3 regions of the Gordonia sp. 852002-50395_SCH5434458 genome follow, and region 2 is predicted to be linked to each of the others. Evidence: predicted binding sites of a transcription regulator. Region 2 holds the regulator's gene; each other region holds the start of a gene.
The links. The regulator LexA, encoded in region 2, represses DNA repair genes until DNA is damaged. The targets are predictions, from matches to a motif close to CGAACANNTGTTCG.
Positions count from the first base shown of each region.

Region 1: the regulator LexA is predicted to act here: its motif matches at 1,768-1,781, upstream of A5785_RS22575 (HNH endonuclease signature motif containing protein).
Region 3: the regulator LexA is predicted to act here: its motif matches at 2,442-2,455, upstream of cofD (2-phospho-L-lactate transferase).

Region 1 covers NZ_LZTC01000105.1:80,255-84,859, forward strand. Annotated here, with positions in the region: gene A5785_RS22565 (hypothetical protein) at 469-948, shown strand; gene A5785_RS22570 (hypothetical protein) at 1,028-1,513, shown strand; gene A5785_RS22575 (HNH endonuclease signature motif containing protein) at 1,853-3,781, shown strand; gene A5785_RS22580 (TetR/AcrR family transcriptional regulator) at 3,904-4,491, opposite strand.
Region 2 covers NZ_LZTC01000053.1:4,920-9,524, forward strand. Annotated here, with positions in the region: gene hrpA (ATP-dependent RNA helicase HrpA) at 1-536, shown strand, start outside; gene nrdR (transcriptional regulator NrdR) at 510-1,058, opposite strand; gene A5785_RS23720 (LysM peptidoglycan-binding domain-containing protein) at 1,203-1,829, opposite strand; gene lexA (transcriptional repressor LexA) at 2,054-2,794, shown strand; gene ptsP (phosphoenolpyruvate--protein phosphotransferase) at 2,840-4,555, opposite strand.
Region 3 covers NZ_LZTC01000063.1:33,696-38,300, forward strand. Annotated here, with positions in the region: gene A5785_RS14555 (hypothetical protein) at 1-560, opposite strand, end outside; gene A5785_RS14560 (DUF3499 domain-containing protein) at 636-1,139, opposite strand; gene A5785_RS14565 (metallopeptidase family protein) at 1,356-1,832, shown strand; gene A5785_RS23510 (WhiB family transcriptional regulator) at 1,836-2,093, opposite strand; gene cofD (2-phospho-L-lactate transferase) at 2,703-3,749, shown strand; gene A5785_RS14580 (coenzyme F420-0:L-glutamate ligase) at 3,746-4,605, shown strand, end outside.

The sequences.
Region 1 (4,605 bases), on a different contig from region 2:
TAGGCAATTCGGCAAACTGACGCCGAAGTCCGGTGGACCTCGGCTTCATGCTCGGCGACCGTCTGCGCGCCCGGCCCTGAATCCAGCAGGCGTCTTTCTCGATCCAGTTGGGCAACGTCGCAGTTTGACGTCGAACAGGCCACCAACGTGCTTACTGGCGCCGAGTTTCGACTCGGCCGCCTCCTTCAAACGGTCGTGATACATCCGAACCGCCGGCTCACGGGTCTACTGATCGAACTTCCGTGGTGCTCCCATATCCGTCCTCCCGGTGAGATCACGGTCTCCACCAGACCCAAGACACTTCAGTGCCGACAACGCCACAAGACCTAGGCGTCAACGCACATTCGATGACAAGGCAAAAGGCGGTGCTCCCGCTGAAGTGAAGCTCCCCGACGGCCGTACGGTAAAGGTCACTAGGATTCGAGACATCGAGGTTCCAGGCGAAAAGGGAGAAGGCTGAATTCGGCAATGCAGACACATCTGATCGACAGCCCAGGACTAAGGTCCTTTATCGGTCCTGACGATGACTTGGGGTCCTTTCTCATACCTCTGCAACAGTTTGATGGCCACAAGCTATACACCGAACTCATCTGTAAGCTGCCCCACCCCGGCTGGTCGGAGGACTTCACTCAGACCGATATCGAATACGCAAAGGAAGCATTCCTGCAAGTGGCAGGCAGCGCATCCGCAATGACAGTGGAAGTTCGCTTCCGAGGGGGACGCGGGATCGAGGGACTGTTCACCGTTGGACGACCCCCTGCTGCGGACACAACCAGCCCCCCGTCAATAACGATTGCAGTTGCCGACCACACCACACTCGTGTACCCAAACGAAGTCTTCGATGCCACCGAAGCAGCAAACCTCTGCTTCTACTACTACACGCACGACACTGTCCCCGACTCCTATGTGCTGCGCCCGTTCACAAGCGGCGAATCCTCATCCGACTAGACAGCGCAGGATAAAAATCCGCACACGAGCGCAGCGTCGCGTTTGAAATCGGGAGCGGTGAGGGGTAGGTGAGTTAGCCATGGCAGTTCCGACGCACGTGGTCAACGCGATGGATTACGAGATGTGGTTGGGACCGAACGAGACGCTCTACTCGTTTCGTACGCCGCTCGATGCGCTCGATGGTCGAACGCGTTACGCACGAGTCATGTGGCGGCTGCCCCGTCCCGGTTGGCAACAAGACTTCACCGACGCAGAAATCGATGACGCCAAGACAGCTTTTCTACAAGTGGGCGGCAGCGCTCAGGAAATGACTGTCGAGGTTCGACTACCGGGCGGACAAGGCCGTACGGGACTATTCACGGTAGGGCGGCCACCGGCAGCGGACTTGACGTCGCCACCATCAGTGACCATCCACGTGGGTGAGTACCCGACGCGGGTCTATCCGAACGAGGTCTTCGCTGCTGCCGAAGCAGCCGACATTTGGTTCTACTACTACAAAAACGGCACGGTGCCCCCGTCGTATGCGCTGCGGCCCACCGGAAACGATGAAGCTCCGACCGGATGACTCCCCAGCTCGACGTGACAATTGAGTGTAAGCAGGTTGGGACGTAAGGCGATGCAACGGTTCTGCCGCACCCCGTTCGCTCAGCTTGGCCTGTTCGCGACGCTCTGTAGTCGCGCCACAGCCGTGCGGGGACTTGCGAGCTGAAGCGTCTCCGCGGTGTTCTGGGAGATGAGATCACACCCGAAGAGGACACCGTCTCTCATCGAAAGACTGTTCGGATTCTCCTGGCGGATGCCCGTTTCGTCAGGTAGCATAGAACACATATTCGAAGAGGCTGATCGGCTCGATCTCGGCAGCCGATTCTCTGTAACGGATACTCACGGGCGGGGGTGAGAACAGATGGCCACAGAATTTCACGACGAGCAGATCGACGAAAACCTCAGCACGCCTTCCGCTTTGGCTTCAACCGTGCCAGGTTCGGCCGATGCCGCGGTGGCTGAGCAACTGTCACGTCTGTCAGCAGCCTTGGACACGTTGGCTGAGGTTGATGCGTCGGCGCTGTCGGACGGAGTCCTCGTAGAAGCTGCGCAGGTTGCCGAGCGGCTGGCTCGGCGCACCTCGGGAGCTGTGACCGACCGTCTGGTGGTCGAGGTGTCTGATCGCAGTGCCGACCGTAGGCTGGGCTACCGCAATCTAAGTGGGTTTTTGGCCAGTCATCTGCACGTCGGTGACCCTGCGGCCAGGTATTGGCTGATCGCCGAAACCGGCACGTTCACCTCGATACTGGGTGAGCGAGTGGCCCCGAAGTGTCCAACCCTGGCCGAGCGTGTGGCGCAGGGATTGGTGGCGCCCGCACATGCACGGGCCGTCATCGATGTGCTCAACAAGATCCCTCGCGCCGTTCCCGCAGAGACGCGTGCGGCAGCCGAGGTGCAGATGGCAGATTATGCGACTTCATACACTCCGGCTGAAATCAGCAGTCTCGGGGCACGATTGTTGGCCCATCTCGATCCCGACGGCTCACTGACAGACGCCAAAGACCGCAAGCGTCGTCGTGCGTTCTGGGTGAATCGGCAAGATGCGCAACTGATGTCACGGCTGACCGCCGATCTCGATCCGGCCGCACGCGCGCGTCTGGATGCGGTGCTGGATGCGTGGGGCAAACCCGGTATGAACAATCCCGATGATCCCGACTCGCCGTCAGGACCTGTCGGTTCGGCTGATCCCGACCTGCTCCGCGCAGCGGCACAACGTGACGAGCGATCGGCAGCGCAACGCAATCATGACGCCTTCTCTGCGCTGCTGGCTCGTGTGCTCGACTCCGGCATGCTCGGCAAGTCTCATCGCGGGCTGCCGATCCAGGTGATCGTCAAAACCAGTCTCACCGAACTCGAGCAGCAGGCTGGTTTGGCGCAGACCGCCTCCGGAGCGCTACTGCCGATCAAGGATCTGATCGAGATGGCTGCCACCAGCGGCGCGCAGCCATTCCTCGCAGTGTTCGCCGAACACACCAGCGTGCCACTGTATTTGGGTCGATCGAAAAGGATCGCCACCCTCGGACAACGCTTCGCCTCGTTCGCCTCCGATGGCGGCGGGATGTGTTCAGCACCGGGTTGTACCCAACCCGCGTCGCGAGTACAGATGCATCACGCCGCCAAGGACTGGGCGAAGGGTGGACTCACCGATATCGACCAACTGGTGCCCGCATGCGACGTGCACAACAGCAAGGTCGGACCGAATATCGGCCAGTACACAACGCGAATGATCACCGACGGTCCCGACACCGGACGAGTGGCGTGGCGGTTGAACGCCAGTCCCGGCATGCCACCCAATCGTGAACATGTGAACCGAATGGCCGACGTGGCCGCCGACTTCCGCGACTACCTCGCCTCCGAGCACACCGGCACCGCGCACACCGGCACCGAGCAGATCAACGCCGAACACACCGCGACCGACACCACCGGGCATCCTGCAGGAATTACAACGGCCGGCGGTGCGAGTTCGAGCGGCATGACCGGCGCAGGCGAACCCAGCGTTGGCGGCGCTGCTGTATCGCCACGCCGGAAAACGGATACGCCGAGCGCGTATGAGCAGATCTTCACCGGCGTCGAACTGCGACTGGTGGCGAGCATGCTCACCGACGACACCCCGGCCCGCGAGAAGCGCGTCGACTTCACGTGGAACCCACCCAGACCACTCCAACTCGACCCGGACCCGCCGACGGACCCCGGCGGGCCATCCGACCCCGGCGCGTCACCTGAACCGGACCCGCCGGCCGCACCCGACTCGCCTGGCGGCGTCGACCCGCCGCTGTCTGACGCAGCCTGACTGGCTGCGGCGTCGCCGCCAATCCTGTTGCACCGCAACCCGTCAGCAACCCGTCAGCCCCCCGCACCGTACATCCGGTGGCGGGGCTGACGTGGTTGGGCGTCGAATCAACCCTGTTCGAATCAACCCTCGCGCGCCAACACCATGCGCAGGGCCATACGCGCGTACGCGGTGCCCAGCGTGCCGGGGTCGCGGTGATCTCGACTGGGGAACCAGCGGCACACGTCGACGCACAGCGATGAGATGGCGAGCACCACATCGTCCGGGTCGTCGGCCGCGAACTCCCCGGCCGCGACCCCTCCGGCGACGATCGTCGCGAGAATTGCGGTCGTCTTGCGTCGAACCGCGCTGATCGAACGGTAGTGATCGGCGGTGAGCGCACCCAGTTCGTACTGGACCACCTTGGCCAGCTCGTGGTGCTCCGCCTGCCACCGCGCGAAGGCACTCACGACGTTCTCCAGACGAACCGCGTACGGGTCAGACGGATCGTCGACTTCGCGTAGCGCCTCGTAGACGCTGCGGTGTCCGTCGAGGGCGATCGAGTACAGCAGGTCCTCTTTCGACCGGAAGTGTGGGTACATCGCCGCGGCGCTCATCTTCAACGAGGCAGCGATCTGCCGCGTCGACGTGCCCGCATAGCCGAGTTGGGCGAACGACACAATTGCCGCATCGCGTATGCGCTGCGCTGCAGCCGACTCCCGCGTCGTCACGTCGCCGTCACCCCGTTTCGCTCGTCGAATTCCCGCCTGATGGTTGACCCAAACCGGCACACCAGGCAGTATAAGCGAGTGCTCATAAAATGAGCGACTGCTTAGGACGACGAT
Region 2 (4,605 bases):
TCGCTCCCGCAACAGTCGATCTGGGCTCGATCCGCACGCCGTCGGCCTTCGACGAGCTCGTCTCGACACTGCGACCGCGCATCTCAGCGGCGGCGCCGGAGTACTTCGCACTCGCCGTCGAGGTCTTGCGCGAGGTGGCTCCCCTACGTGCCGAGATCGACCGCCATTCAGGTCAAACAGCATGCGACGACGTCGCCGAACAGTTCAGCAATCTGGTCTTCGACGGATTCGTCCTGGCCACGGCACGCGAACACCTGCAGCACGTTCCGCGATACCTGACCGCCGCACGGCAGCGTCTCGAGCAACTCCCTGCCGCAGCCACTCGCGACCGCGATGGAATGGCCGCCATCGACAGGGTCACCGAGCGCTGGAACCAGCGCCTGACTCAGCTTCCCGAATCGCGCCGAGACGCCGTCAGCGAGGAAGCGCAGTGGATTGTCGAGGAACTTCGGGTCAGCCTCTTCGCCCAGAAGCTCGGGACCGCCTATCCCATTTCGGAGAAGCGGGCGCTACGAGCTCTTGACCGACTCGGTTGAGACCGGACGCGCTGGACTGGTCGCTGAGTCGGCTGTGGGCGGGGTGTCGAGGTCGTCTGCGCCTTCGTGGGAACCGGTGAGGTTGCCCTGGAGGTCGTCGATCTCACGCTGGAAGTCTTCGAGCGAATCGAATGAGCGATAGACCGAGGCGAAACGTAGATATGCCACCTCGTCGAGGTCGCGCAGCGGGCCGAGAATGGCCAGACCGACCTCGTTGCTGGGGATCTCAGCGGAACCCGACGATCTCACCGCGTCTTCGACCTGCTGAGCCAACTGTGCGAGATCGTCTTCGTTCACGTGACGTCCCTGGCACGCGCGGCGCACCCCGCGCATCACCTTTTCTCTGCTGAACGGCTCGGTCACTCCGTTGCGCTTCACGACTGCCAGAACAGCACTCTCAACCGTGGAGAAACGTCGCCCACATTCGCTGCACGCGCGACGTCGGCGGATCGCCTGCCCCTCATCGGCGACACGCGAATCGACGACCTTGGTGTCTTCGTTCTTGCAAAACGGGCAGCGCATGTAGTCCTCGTGCGAATCTCGGGACGCAGCGGCTCCGTCGATCTGGCTTGGTCCGATCGTCTGACGACCGGCGGAAGCGAGACCGCAGCGGTGACCGTGTCGGTTTCCGACTGGACCCTGTGACATCGAGAATACCGCCAGCGCTCAGCGGTACGCGGGTGTGACCAGCGGTTGGCCAACGCGCAGCCCGCTCGACGGCAGATCGTTGAGGTCAATGATCTCGTCGATGACGGTCTGACGCGGCATATCGGGCGCGACCCGCGCCGCGATCGAGCTCAGCGATTCACCGGAACGCACGTGGACCACCTGCGTGGAGGTCGACGACGGCATGCTCGCCCGCTGGTAGTCGGCACCGACGGTCCCGACGACCCACACGGTCAGCGCCAACCCGACTCCGGCGAGCACCGCCAAGACCGCTGCGCGCCGGCGACGGGCAGCCACCATCTCGCCGACGCCACCGGCGCATCGCGTGCCTGCCGGACGTGTAGAGGTGCCGTGATCGAACGCAATCCGACGTCGGCGCTGCGGCGAGACGTCCGCGCCGGCCCGTCGGACCTCACTTGTTCGAACATGTCCCGCCACACGCAGCTCTTCGCTACGCACGGCATTCGACGATGCGCGTCCACTGACCACCGTGGCGCGGTGAACTCGAGAACGCGTCGTCGACGCAGGTCGGGGCGTTGCAGATCGGGTGGTCGGCGGTGTTGCCGCGGATGCACTCGACGGGCTGGGAATCGTGCGGGTCACCGGGTTGGTCATCAAGCTGGTCATCGCTACCTCCAATGGTCGATCAAGCGTTCGATGCACTGATGTTCGAGTTCTACCAGAGGGGTCCGACAAAGTCCTGCGACACGTCGAACAAATGTTTGATGTTGTCAGTGGCCTCCGCTACTGTCGGCGCCAGACGATGGATGAAAGACGCACCCCACCACCTGCTCCACAACAGCAGCCGGTTCACAACAGCAGCCGCATCAACATCAGGAAGGACGGAACCGATGACAGAGAAGTCACGACGCAGCCCGACGTCGCCCAAGGGCAACGGTCGCAGCGTCGAAGGCAAGAAGAGCGGAGGCGGCGAGGAGACACCGATCCATCCGGCCGTCGCCGAGGCAACACTCACCGATCGCCAGCGTGGCGTCCTCGATGTGATCCGAAAGTCGGTACGCGAGCGTGGATATCCGCCGAGCATCCGAGAGATCGGCGACGCCGTCGGCCTCACGTCCACCTCATCAGTGGCACACCAGTTGCGCACTCTCGAGCGCAAGGGCCTGCTGAAGCGCGACGCCAACCGTCCGCGAGCGGTCAACGTCTCCGAGGCTCCCGATGCACATCACTCCGATGCCATCAACGGAGATCTCCCGACCCCCACGTTCGTTCCGGTACTCGGCCGTATCGCGGCGGGCGGTCCGATTCTCGCGGAGGAGGCGGTCGAAGACGTCTTCCCGCTCCCGCGTGAGCTCGTCGGTGAGGGCTCGTTGTTCCTGCTGCGCGTCGTCGGCGAATCGATGATCGACGCCGCGATCTGCGACGGCGACTGGGTTGTCGTACGTCAGCAGAATGTCGCCGACAACGGCGACATCGTCGCAGCGATGATCGACGGCGAGGCGACGGTGAAGACCTTCAAACGCAAAGACGGCCACGTCTGGCTGATGCCGCACAACCCGCTCTTCGATCCGATCCCCGGCGACGACGCCGCCATCCTCGGCAAGGTCGTGACGGTCATGCGCCGGGTGTGATGCGCTGAACCGGGCCCCGCAGGTCATTGACCAGCGGGGTCTGTATCAGTGGTCGAGTTTTTCGGCTGCGGCACGTCGGGCGAGTGCCGGACTCGAGGTGGCAAGCGCGGCAGCGGCCGCGGCTCGGCACTGCTCCATGGTCACCGTCGACAGCTTCGCCCCGACTGCTGCTGTCGCCGCCGGAGCCGCCGACAGCGAGGTGACTCCCAGTCCGACGAGCACACACGCGAGCGACGGGTCGGCCGCGGCCTCACCACAGACGCCGACGGGTTTGCCCTGCTGGGCGCCGGCGGTCGCGACCTGCGAGATGAGTGCGAGCACCGCGGGTTGCCACGGGTCGGTCAGTTCGGCAAGTTCTGCCGACATCCGGTCGGCGGCCATCGTGTACTGCGTGAGGTCGTTGGTTCCGATCGACACGAAGTCGACCTCGGCCAGGATCGCCGGCGCCAGAATTGCCGCTGCAGGGATCTCGATCATCACGCCGGCCGTCAGACCACGCTGACGGACGAGATCGGCGAACTGTGCAGCCTCTGCGGCCGTGGCGATCATCGGTGCCATGACCCACGGCGTCGTGCCGGATGCTTCTGCCGCGCGCGCGATCGCGTCGAGTTGAGTTCGCACGATTTCGGGGTGGTCATCGCCGATTCTGTTACCGCGCACGCCGAGTGCGGGGTTCGCCTCGTCCGGGTGCTCGATGAAGGCCAGCGGCTTGTCCGAGCCGGCGTCGAGCGTTCTGATGACGACTTTTTGGCCCGCGAACGCCTCGAACACGTCGCGGTACAGACGTGTCTGCTCGTCGACATCGGGTTCCTCTGCCCGGTCGAGAAATGCCAACTCGGTGCGGAACAGCCCGATCCCCTCGACCGGCGCATCGGCCGCGCGACGCGCCGACACACCATCGGCGACATTCGCCAGGATGGCGACGTCGGTGCCGTCAGCAGTCCGGCCAGGGCCACGCCACGCAGCAACAAGCGCTGCCTCCGCAACACTGCGCTCGACGAGTTCGCGCGCCTCGGACTCCTCCGGTTCGACGGTGATCGACCCCGCACCGCCGTCGAGCAAAACCATTGTGCCGCTGGTGATCTCACTCAATCGAGCCACGGCGACCACGCACGGGATGCCCAATTGACGCGCGATGATGGCGGTATGACTGGTCGGTCCGCCGAGACGCGTGGCCAGCCCGACGATCACAGCGGGATCGAGCCCCGCGGTATCCGCGGGAGCGAGGTCGTCCGCGAAGAGGATCGACGGTTGGCTCGGCGTCGGAATTCCCGGCTCCGGCCGGCCGAGCAACTCGGCGACCACCCGGTCACGCACGTCGTTGAGGTCGGTGATCCGCTCTGCCATCAACCCGCCGAGTTTGGCGAACATCTCGGAGAACTGCGCCGTGGCCGCGACTGCGGCAGCAGGTGCCGACGCCCCCTTCGCGACACGGGACTTTGCCGCACCGATCCATCCCCGATCCTCGGCCAACCCGGCGGTCGCGGCAAGAACCTCGGCCGCAGCTCCCGACGCGTGTGATGCGCGATCACGCAGTCTGCCCGCGACGACTGCCGCGGCGGCGACGAGACGTTCCGACTCCGTGTCCCGCTCGCCCTCGGCGAGGACGCGATCAGTGCCGAGTGACGTCTCGTCGTACTCGACGCGCCCACCCGGCCACAACACCGGCCCGTAGGCAAACCCCGCGACGACGGGTGTTCCCGTCAACTCTCCCTGACCGTTCATGGTGACCCGATTCTCCGTTACCAGGTGATTCTCCATTGCGTCTGCTGCCTTCCGGGTCGATCGGCCGGGTGCGGTGATCTGTGAGG
Region 3 (4,605 bases), on a different contig from region 2:
CCCACGAGCGGCACCGGACCGGTGAACCGCACATCGGAGAGTGATGCGAATACCGCCAACAGCGCCGCGACGTACGCCGCGAATCGGAACCGCGGATCGACGCGAAGACGAGGTGAAAGGTCAATTCCGCTGCCGCCCAGAGCATCTCGCAACGGCCCCTCGATGGGTGCTGCGACGACGACTTCTGCGCGTCGACGCTGCGCCCGTGCCGCGGCATCCGCGAGTGCCATGTCGGCCGCGTCGTCGCCCGCGACGACAACCACATCGAGTGGACCGACCCAGCCCGGCAGGGCGGGCGCGGAGACGATCGGCACATCGACGCGGGTGGCGACGCAGGCCACGACGAGCGCGACGGCGTCGCGGGCAACGCTCGACACGCCGTGCACGATGACAACACTTCGGGGCCGCAGCGCCGCCAACGGTTCGAGGACGCCCTCACGCATGGCCTCGGCAACGGCACGCACCTGCGCACCCGTCAACGCCGCCGCCTGCAGCAGACCCTCGGAGTCGCCTGCAATCAGATCGTCGACATCATCGAGGTCGGCGGCATCTGTACGCATAGGGTCAGCCTAGCGACGCATGGCGTCGCTGCCCACACACAGCCATATTCTGATCCACCAGATCTCGCGGGCGCATCAGTCGACCGGGTCGGGCAACACACGAAGATGCCCACGCCTGCCGGGGCGCGGCTTCACCGCTCCGCTTCGGCGAGCAGCGTCGGCCCCGGAACGCACATCGGGACCCGAGCGCACGTCGGTCGTCGACGTACCCGCACGATGACGGCCTGCGTGAACGTCGTCGAACGCCTCCTGGTCGAAACCGGGCGCGCGTCCCACAGCACCTGCGATTCCGCGTGCACCGACCTCACGCCCACCGACCTCGCGCACGGCCTCGGCGAGGGCGGTCAGTTCGTAGTCTTCGGCGACCGGCGCCGAGAATCCCCGCTTACTGCGCAGCATCTCCCACCCGCGCGGCACAGTGATGCGGCGCGCGTGCTCGTCGCACAGATCCCACGAATGCGGCTCATCCGACGTGGCGAGAGGACCGATGACCGCCGTCGACTCGGCGTACACAAAGGTCAGGGTCGCCACCGCCGACCGGGAGCAAGCCGGGCGGCAGCATTGTCGGGGAAGCTTCACAGCAGAAAGGTTAGTCCCACGCCCCGGCGAACGGTGAGGCGACACGCGGCGCGGAGTCGGACACGCAGCCCGGGGTCCGACACGCGGCACGCATCTCCGACGCGACAGCGGACGGTGGAGACTTACAATCTCGGCATGCGTATCGAACGGCGGCGCGCCACGCGCGATCGAAGCCAGGGTTCGCCGGTGCGCTCCTCGGAGAACCGGGTGTCCGATATGCGGCTCTCGGCCGTCCGCGCGGCGCGTCGAGCACGTCGCGACCGACGAGGCCGGGGTCTGCGCTCACCGCTGCTGCCCCAGGGTGTGCCGGCGTGGCGTAGTAAGTCGGACGAATTCGACACGGTCGTCCTCGAGGCGTTCGCGGAGATAGATGCACGTTGGCACGATCAACTCTCGGCACTCGACATCGCCGTCGACGAGATCCCACGTCTTCTCCCGCGTGACCCGGAAACCGTGCAGTGGCCCGACGAGGTGACAGCCGACGGTGCCGTTCCGCTTGCGCGGTTGATGCCCGCGGGGGTCGATGTACACGGAGCGCCGACCAGGGCGCAGATCATCCTCTTCCGCCGGCCACTGGAGAGCAGGGCGAAGAAGGGCGAGGACCTACTCGACCTCGTTCACGAGGTCTTGGTACAGCAGGTCGCGACACACCTCGGACTCGACGAGGACATCATCGACCGGGGACCCGAGTAGGCGTCAGATAATGCCGCGCTTGAGGCGTCGACGCTCACGCTCGGACAGTCCGCCCCAGATTCCGAAACGCTCGTCATTGTGCAAGGCGTACTCGAGGCACTCGGCCTTCACCTCGCAGCCCTGGCAGATGCGCTTCGCCTCGCGGGTGGAGCCACCCTTCTCCGGGAAGAAGGCCTCCGGATCGGTCTGCGCGCACAGCGCGCGATCTTGCCATTGGTCTTCGATCTCGTCGAACAGGGCCTCGAAGTCGTTGGGCACCAAGGAAAGATGGCGCCGCTGCGAGTTCTCGTCAGCGCCGAGTGACACCTCAGGTGTCCCGATCTCAGGTGTCCCGATGAATGAATCATCAACGGGCCCAAGGGTTGTGTAATTCGCATCCCCACTCAACGGGGACGCGATCTCTGAATGTCCGTGTGGTTCAAGGGGATTGCCGATCGCGTTGTCGAATGCCATCGTCGGCGCCTCCTGCCTGGGAAGTCGTTGTTCTCTGTCGTCACGGCGGCGCGGCATCGGTGCCACACCACCACTCATACCCGTACATTCTCGATCTTCACCAAGTGTCCGGCGCGACCTGGCACCACCACGGTGTCGGATCAACCTTTCTGAATTCGAACACGTGATCGAACTTCGTTGCGATGCACCGATTCTCGATCTCGAACCAGAAATGACACTGATGTGATTAGACACGCCAGAGACGTGTCCGGTCAAGTTGAATCGAAATATTCCTTAATACCATCGACTGACAAAAACTCCCCGTAAGACACGAGTTGTGTTGCGGGGACACATCAATGTCACATCGGACGCGAATGGCGGGCGCAGCGTCGTGGTCCATGATATCGATTCGATCCGGACTCACTAGAGTGGGTCGTTGTGAAGGTGACGGTACTCGTCGGCGGTGTCGGCGGCGCACGATTTTTGTCCGGAGTTCGCGAACTGCTCGGTCCGACGCCGTTTCCCGACGCCGCGGGCGACGCGGCGTCGAGCAGCGGAAACGAGATCACCGCGGTGGTCAACGTCGGTGACGACGCATGGATGCACGGCGTGCGCATCTGTCCCGATCTCGACACCTGTATGTACACGCTCGGCGGCGGAATCGACCCGGAGCGCAGTTGGGGTCGAGCCGACGAGTCGTGGCACGCCAAGGAGGAACTGGCCGCCTACGGAGCCGATCCCGACTGGTTCGGACTCGGCGACCGCGATCTGGCGACACATCTGATCCGCACCCAGATGCTCGACGCCGGATACCGGCTCTCCGATGTCACCGCCGCGCTGTGTCGGCGTTGGCAGCCCGGCGTGCGACTTCTTCCCGCCACCGACGAACGTCACGAGACACACGTCGTCGTCTCCAAACCCGATGGGCGCGAAGGCGAGCGCGTCGCGATCCATTTCCAGGAGTGGTGGGTTCGCCATCGTGCGCAGATCCCGACGTTCGGGTTCGCACAGGTCGGGTCCGACGACACCGCGCCAGCACCGGGGGTGGCCGAAGCGATCGCAGACGCCGACATCGTCCTGCTCGCACCGAGCAATCCCGTCGTCAGCATCGGCGCGATCGTCAGCGTCCCCGGCATCCGAAGCGCGTTGCGCACAACGTCGGCACCCGTGGTCGGCATCTCACCGGTCATCGACAATCGACCGCTGCGGGGAATGGCCGACGAATGCCTGTCGGTCATCGGCGTCGAGTCCTCCGCAGAGGCGATCGCCGCCCACTACGGGGCCCGCAGTGGCAACGGAATCCTCGACGGATGGCTGATCGCCGAGGGCGACACCGCACACGTCGATGGCATCGCCATCGGAGCGGCACCACTGCTGATGAGCGATCCACAGACGACCGCCGTGATGGTCCGTGACGCGTGTGCCCTCGTCGGCGTCGACATTCCACACCCCGCCCGCCCCGACGCCGCCGGAGACGCCCGATGACGGCCGACGCCGGCGCAGCATCGCGGGACGGAGCACTCCGCGACCACCGCGCCCCCGCGGCTCTGGAGATCATCCCCGTCACCGGTCTGCCCGAGTTCGACGCCACCACCGACCTCGCCGCGGAGATCACACGCCGCGCCCCGTGGTTGCGCAACGACGACGTCGTCGTCGTCACCAGCAAGGTCTTCTCCAAGACCGAGGGCCGGATGATTCCGGCACCCACCGACCCCGACGAGCGTGATGCCCTGCGGCGCAAGCTCATCGAAGCCGAGTCGGTGCGCGTCCTCGCGCGCAAGAACCGCACGCTCATCACAGAGAACAAACTCGGCCTCGTGCAGGCGGCCGCGGGCGTCGACGGTTCCAACGTGCCCACCGACCAGATCGCGCTACTCCCCGACGACCCCGACGGCAGCGCGCGGCTGTTGCGTGAGGCCATCGCCGAGCGCACGGGTCACCACGTCGCGGTCATCGTCACCGACACGATGGGCCGCGCGTGGCGTACCGGTCAGACCGACGTCGCCATCGGCGCGTCGGGAATCGCCGTGAGCCACCCCTACGAGGGCGGCGAGGATTCGTACGGCAACCCGTTGATCGTCACCGACATCGCCGTTGCTGACGAGATCGCCTCTGCCGCAGACCTGGTGAAGGGAAAGCTCGACGGCGTGCCGGTCGCGGTGGTGCGGGGGCTTCGCGTGCACGACGACGGGTCGTCGGCGGCCCAGCTCGTCCGACCGGCCGACGAGGACCTGTTCCGCCTCGGGACCGCCGAGGCGATCGACCAGGGCAGGATCGAGGCGATCCGAACCCGACGATCGATCCGGTCGTTCTCAGAAGAAGCCGTTGCGCCCGAAGATCT